2 linked regions of the Methylomagnum ishizawai genome follow. Each later gene encodes a partner of the first gene's protein in a complex. Links are inferred from orthologs where the notes say so. Each region holds a gene or a part of one and is shown on either strand. Other genes may lie near its edges. The genes, in order: dapF and K5658_RS09635.

What was found.
Region 2: the proteins of dapF (region 1) and K5658_RS09635 are in contact, whole or in part, in a solved structure (PDB 5YGU), measured with the Escherichia coli proteins. The link is inferred for Methylomagnum ishizawai from one-to-one orthologs.

What each region holds. Positions count from the first base shown.
Region 1 is NZ_AP019783.1:3,104,314-3,107,601, reverse strand. What follows is about bases 171-3,143. They hold dapF (diaminopimelate epimerase), read right to left. Parts: upstream 2,083-3,143; coding sequence 1,258-2,082; downstream 171-1,257. Other genes in these bases: lysA (diaminopimelate decarboxylase), read right to left, coding at 2,093-3,143; K5658_RS14170 (DUF484 family protein), read right to left, coding at 572-1,261; xerC (tyrosine recombinase XerC), read right to left, coding at 171-565. In the rest of the region: more of xerC, read right to left, coding at 1-170; more of lysA, read right to left, coding at 3,144-3,288. UniProt on the Escherichia coli protein: Involved in the succinylase branch of the L-lysine biosynthesis and in the biosynthesis of the pentapeptide incorporated in the peptidoglycan moiety. Catalyzes the stereoinversion of LL-2,6-diaminopimelate (L,L-DAP) to meso-diaminopimelate (meso-DAP).
Region 2 is NZ_AP019783.1:2,099,509-2,102,698, forward strand. What follows is about bases 166-3,040. They hold K5658_RS09635 (RNA pyrophosphohydrolase), read right to left. Parts: upstream 1,936-3,040; coding sequence 1,396-1,935; downstream 166-1,395. Other genes in these bases: K5658_RS09625 (adenine phosphoribosyltransferase), read left to right, coding at 166-413; cpdA (3',5'-cyclic-AMP phosphodiesterase), read left to right, coding at 545-1,384; K5658_RS09640 (histidinol-phosphatase), read left to right, coding at 2,109-2,765; K5658_RS09645 (sulfurtransferase TusA family protein), read right to left, coding at 2,776-3,003. Also shown: more of K5658_RS09625, read left to right, coding at 1-165; K5658_RS09650 (NUDIX domain-containing protein), read right to left, coding at 3,085-3,190. UniProt on the Escherichia coli protein: Master regulator of 5'-end-dependent mRNA decay.

The sequences.
Region 1 (3,288 bases):
CGAGGGCCGGACCGCCCACCGGCACCATCCGCGATTTATCGCCCTTGCCATGCCGGATCAGCACTTGGCCCGCGTGCCGGTCCACATCGTACAGGTCCAACCCGGTCAATTCGGACAGGCGCAGGCCGGAGGAATAGAACAATTCCCACATCGCCAGATCGCGGATATCCAGTACGTCCTCGGCGGGCGCGTCCAGGAGTCCGGTGAGTTGGTCCGCGTCCAGGGGCTTGGGGAGTGTCTTGGGGGCTTTGGGGGCGCGGATGCCCTGGGCCGGGTTGCGCTTGGCCTCGCCGCGTTTGACCAGGAAGGCGAAGAAGCCCCGGATCGCCGACAGTTCCCGTTGCAGGCTGCGGCTGGCGATGTCGTCGCGGTGGCGCAGGGCGATATGCTCGCGGAGCTGGGCGGGTTCCAACCGGGTCCAATCGGCGATGTCCTTGCCCGCGCAGTATTCCCGCAGGCGCGCGAGGTCGTGGGCATAGCCCTCGACCGTGTGCGGCGAGGCGCGGCGCTGGAACCTCAGGCTATCGAGGAAAGCCGCGACTTGCCGGTCCGCCAGGGCGTCCATCGGGTTTCAATCCAGGATCAACGCGGCCAGCCGGGCCGAGACGATCTCGCCCATCTGGGCCAGGAAGAACGAACCCATACCCGGTTGATAGCGCTGGGGGTCGCGGCTGCCGATGGCCAGCACGCCCTTGAAACCGGCATGGCGCAAGGGCACGAAGGCGCAGGAGGCCGCTTCCCCGCCATGGGCGCCGAACAACGATCCGCCCTCGTGCGGAGCGAGGCCGAGGCAATGGGGTTCGCCATCCTCCAGCGCCGGGGTCCATAAGGGCGTGTCGCCGGAGAGCGCGAGGTCGGCGATGGGGCTGTCGAATGCGGGGTTGGCGATACGGACCGCCACGAAATCGGCCTGGAAATATTCGTGCAAACCCCATTTCAGCCCGGCCAGGGCGTCCTCCAGGCCGCGGGCGTCGATCAAGGTCAGGGTCAGGCGGTGGAGGCGTTCGCGCAGGACTTCGTTGTCGCGGGCGACATGCAGGATTTCGGCCATTTGCTGCTGCAAGCGCTGGTCGCGTTCCCTAAGGATTTGGATTTGCCGGGTGATGAGCGACACGGCCTCCCCGCAGGGATGGGGGATTTTCAGGCTTTCCAGCAAGGTCAGATGGTGTTTGAAGAACTCGGGATGCTTTTGGAGATAGGCTTCCACCTCGCGGGCGGTGGTTCGGATTCTTTCCTTGCGTTTGGCGGTTTCGGCGCTCATGCGGGGATTTCCCCCTCGAATACGGCGACCGCCGGGCCGCTCATCAGCACCGGCGAACCCCGGCCCGCCCAGGCGATGTCCAACGCCCCGCCGGGAAGATCGACCCGCACCGGGCTGTCCAGCCAAGCGCGCTCCATTCCCACCACCACGGCTCCGCAGGCGCCGCTGCCGCAAGCCAGGGTTTCCCCCGAACCGCGCTCGAACACCCGCAGGCGGATGTGGCTCCGCTCCACGATTTCCATGAAGCCGATATTGGCCCGTTCCGGGAACAGGGGATGGCTTTCCAGGCGCGGACCCAAGGCCGCGACCGGGGCGCTGTCCACGCTCTCCACCCGCAGCACGGCATGGGGATTGCCCATCGACACCGCGCCGAATTCCCAAACCGTGCCGTCGATCTCGACCGGATAGGCCAAGGCTTCGGTTTCCGCCCGCAAGGGGATTTGGGCCGGGGCGTGGCGCGGTACGCCCATGTCCACCGTGACCGAGCCGTCCGGGCGCGGACGCAGGATCAAGCGGCCCGCCTGGGTATCGACCCGGATTTCGTCCTTATCGCACAGGCCCTGGTCCAGCACGAAGCGGGCGAAACACCGCGCCCCGTTGCCGCATTGGGCGACTTCGCCGCCATCGGCGTTGAAGATGCGGTAGCGGAAATCGGCGTCGGGGCTTTGGGCAGGTTCGACGACGAGGATTTGGTCGCAGCCGATGCCGAAATGGCGGTCGGCCAGGAAGCGCATCCGTGCGGGCGAGAGGTCCACGGCTTGGCGCACGGCGTCGATCACCACGAAGTCGTTGCCCAAGCCCTGCATTTTGGTGAATTTCATAGGATTCGCTTCAGCCGGGCAGGATTTCATCGCGGAACAGGTCGGCCAGGGTTTCCCGCTGGCGGACCAGGATGGCTTGCCCGCCATCGACCAATACTTCGGGCGGGCGGGGCCGCGAGTTGTAATTGGAACCCATGCTGGAGCCATAGGCCCCCGCCGAGCGCACCGCCAGCAAATCGCCTTCCCGGATCGCCAACTCGCGTTCCTTGCCCAGGAAGTCGCCGGTTTCGCAGACCGGACCCACGATGTCGTAGACCTGGGCCGGGACCGCGTCCGTGGGCTTTACCGGCAGGATGGTTTGATAGGCATCGTACAGGGCCGGGCGGATCAAATCGTTCATGGCCGCATCGACGATGGCGAAGTTTTTGAAGCGGTTGGATTTGAGATATTCCACCTTCGTCAGCAACACGCCGGCATTGCCGACGATGGCGCGGCCCGGTTCCATCAGGATTTCGTAATCGGTCCCGGCCAGGAGTTCGGACAGGGCGGAGGCGTAGTCGGAAGGTTCCGGCGGGCGCTCGTCGCTATAGCGGATGCCGAGGCCGCCGCCGATATCGAGGTGATGGATGGCGATGCCGTCCCCGCGCAATTGCTCGGCCAGCCGCAGCACCCGCGCCAGGGCGTCGATGAAGGGCTCGACCTCGGTCAATTGCGAGCCGATGTGGCAATCGATGCCGACCACTTCGAGATTCGGCAGGCGGGCGGCGTGGCGGTAGCACGCGCGGGCTTCTTCGATATCGATGCCGAATTTGTTTTCCTTGAGTCCGGTGGAGATATAGGGGTGGGTCTTGGCGTCCACGTCCGGGTTGACGCGCAGGGAGATGGGGGCTTTCACGCCCAGTTCCCCGGCGATGCGGTCGAGGCGGTCGAGTTCGCCCGGCACTTCGACATTGAAGCAGCGGATGCCCACTTGTAGCGCCCGGCGCAATTCGTCCTCGCGCTTGCCCACGCCGGAAAACACCACCTTGGCCGGGTCGCCGCCCGCCGCCAACACCCGTTCCAATTCGCCGACCGAGACGATATCGAAGCCCGAGCCCAGTTTCGCCAGCACGTTCAACACGGCGAGGTTGGAATTGGCCTTGACCGCGTAGCACACCAGATGCGGGCGCTCGCCGAAAGCCCGGTCGAAGGCCCGCCAATGGCGTTCCAGGGTGGCGCGGGAATAGATATAGCAGGGGGTGCCGAAACGCTCGGCGATGGCGCGGA
Region 2 (3,190 bases), 1.0 Mb from region 1 along the record:
GTTTGGCGGTGCATCATCTGCTGCACCCCTTCCTGGGCCGGGACATCACGGCGGTGGCGGGGATGGAGGCGCGGGGTTTCATCTTCGGCTCCCTGGTGGCCTGGGAACTGGGCGTGGGTTTCGTGCCTTTGCGGAAACCGGGCAAGCTGCCTTACAACGTCCAGAGCGTCAGCTACGACCTCGAATATGGTTCCGCCTCCTTGGAAGCCCATATCGACGCCGTGGGACCGGGCGACAAGGTGCTGCTGATCGACGACCTGCTCGCCACCGGCGGCACCGCCCAGGCCAGTTGCGGCTTGATCGAATCGCTGGGGGCCGAGGTCGTGGCCCTGGGGTTCGTGGTCGAGTTGGAGGCTTTGTGTGGGCGGGAACGGCTGGCGGGCTATCCGGTGCATTCCCTCCTGAAGTTCTAGGCGGGTGTCGCGGATTCCGGGTCGCCGCGGCAAGGCCGGATACAAACCAGATACAATAGCGGCGGCGCGGCGCTTCCCCCAGGGCGCGGCGGCAACCACCACTCACGAGCCACCCTAACGGGACCAGTCCGATGACCGACCTTTCGCCGCCTGCCGCCCCGGCCAGCGCCCCGAAACCGCCGGGGAACCTCCGCTTGCTGCACCTCACCGACCTGCATTTCCTGGCCGGGGCCGGGGAACGTATGCTCGGCGTGGACACCGAGCAAAGCTTCGTCGATACCCTCCGCGCCGCCTTGGCGTCCGGCCCGCCCCCGGACCTGGTCCTCCTGACCGGCGATTTGGTGCAAGACCCGGTGCCCTCGGCCTACCGGCGCTTGCGGGAGCGCTTGCGGGGACTGCCTTGCCCGGCCTATTGCCTGCCCGGCAACCACGACGACCCCCGGTTGATCGAGCAACACCTGGTCGGCGCGGGGGTGTTGTTCCAATCCAACCTCGTCGTGGGCGGTTGGCAAATCATCTGCCTGGACAGCACCATCCCGCGCCTGCCCTTTGGCCGCCTCGGCGGGGAGCAATTGCGGCTGTTGGAGGACCTGCTGGGGCGGCACCCGGAATGCCACGCCTTGATCGCCCTGCACCATCACGCCGTGCCCAGCGGCAGCGCCTGGATGGACACCATGGTGTTGGAGGACGCCGACCGTTTGTTCGGATTGCTGGCGGCGCATCCACGGGTGCGGGCGGTGGTGTGCGGCCATGTCCACCAGGCCATCGACCGGACGCACCAAGGCGTCCGCATGATCGCCACGCCCTCGACCTGTTTCCAGTTCAAACCGCTGCAAGCCGATTTCGCGCTGGACGCGCTGCCGCCCGGCTATCGCTGGATCGAACTGGGGGCCGATGGCGGCATCGCCACCACGATGGGACGGGGCCGGGAGATTCCCGAGGGCTTGGATTTCTCGTCGCGGGGTTATTGAGCCGTGGCGGCTCAGCCTTCCTGGACGACGATCCGGGGACCGGCGGGCAGGGGCGCGGCGGGGGCGCGGGCGGGTTTGCCGGTGGCCAAGTGGTTGCCGAGTTCGGTCAACGCCTGGCGGTAGACCTGCCGCTTGAAATAGACCACATCGCTGACGGGATACCAATAATCGACCCAGCACCAATGGTCGAATTCGGGCTTGGCGGTGCGGTTGAGGCGGATGCGGGATTCGCTGGCCCGGAGGCGCAGCATGAACCAGAGTTGCTTCTGGCCGATGCACAGCGGATAGGAATGCTTGCGGATATAGCGCTCGGGGAGGTCGTAGCGCAGCCAGTCGCGGGTGCGGGCGATGATCTTGACGTCGCGGTAGCGCAGCCCGACTTCCTCGTACAATTCCCGGTACATGGCGGATTGCGGGTCTTCGTTGAATTTGATGCCGCCCTGGGGGAATTGCCAGGAGCGCATCCCCAACCGCCGCGCCCAGAACACACGGCCCTCGTCGTTGCATAAGATGATGCCTACGTTGAGGCGATAGCCATCCGGGTCGATCATGACGGGGCGCGAGTCCTGGTTGGGGCTGGTGTATAGTCCGCCGTCTCGTCCGGCGGTGTTACGGTTTCGGTCCGGCGTTAGCGCCGGGTGGGACCGGCTCCGGCCACCCAGGCTATCGGGGCGGGCCGTTGACAGTTTCTTCTTACCGTCATCTTGGAATTTAAAGGAATCTCGTGAGTCTGGCAATATTCGATCTCGATAACACCTTGATCGCGGGTGACAGCGATTATCTGTGGGGGCAATTCCTGGTCGAGCGCGGCATCGTCGACGCCCAGGAGTACGAAACGGCCAACGCCCGCTTCTACGAGGACTATAAGCAAGGGTGTCTGGATATCGCCCGGTTTTTGGAGTTCGCGCTGGCCCCCCTGGCCCGGCACGAACCCGCGACCCTGTACCGCTGGCGCGAAGAATTCGTCGCGGCCAAGATCGGGCCGATCCTGTTGCCGGCGGCGCGGGCCTTGATCGAAAAGCACCGCGCGGCGGGCGACCTGCCGGTGATCGTCACCGCCACCAACCGCTTCGTGACCGAACCCATCGCCCGCTTGTACGGCATCGAACACCTGATCGCCACCACCCCGGAATTCCGCGACGGGCGCTATACCGGGCGTTTCGAGGGCACGCCCTGTTTCCAGGAAGGCAAGGTGGCGCGGTTGGCGGAATGGCTGGCGGAAACAGGGCGGGATTTGGCGGGAAGCTGGTTCTACAGCGATTCCCACAACGATTTGCCGCTGTTGGAGCGGGTCGAACATCCGGTGGCGGTGGACCCGGACCCGAGCTTGGCCCGTCACGCCCGGGAGCGGGGCTGGCCGGTCATCGGCCTGCGTGGCTGAGTCCCGGCGTTCAGCCCTTGCGTATCAGGTAGCGGAACACCCCGGTGTCCTCGCTGCGTTCCAGCAACTCGTGCCCGGCCTGTTCCAGGAACACGCCGAAGTCCAGCACCGAGGCCGGATCGGTCGCCAAGACCAGGACGGTCTGGCCGCCCTGTAGGGTTTGCAGGGCTTTCTTGAGCTTGAGCAGGGGCAGGGGGCACATCAGTCCGGTGGTATCCAATTCCAGGTGAATCTGCATCGCGGGGTCCGGTCGGTGGAACGAGGGCGGCGATTTTAGCAAATCGGGGCCGGTTCCACCGGGGTCGGCGGCGCTCCGCCCTCAACCGTTCCGGCCATGGGTCACCAGCCAATCGGCCCAGTTCAGGATGGGCTTCAGCCGGGGGCCGACCAGGCTCCGCGCCGCCTTGAAATCCACCCAGCGGAAT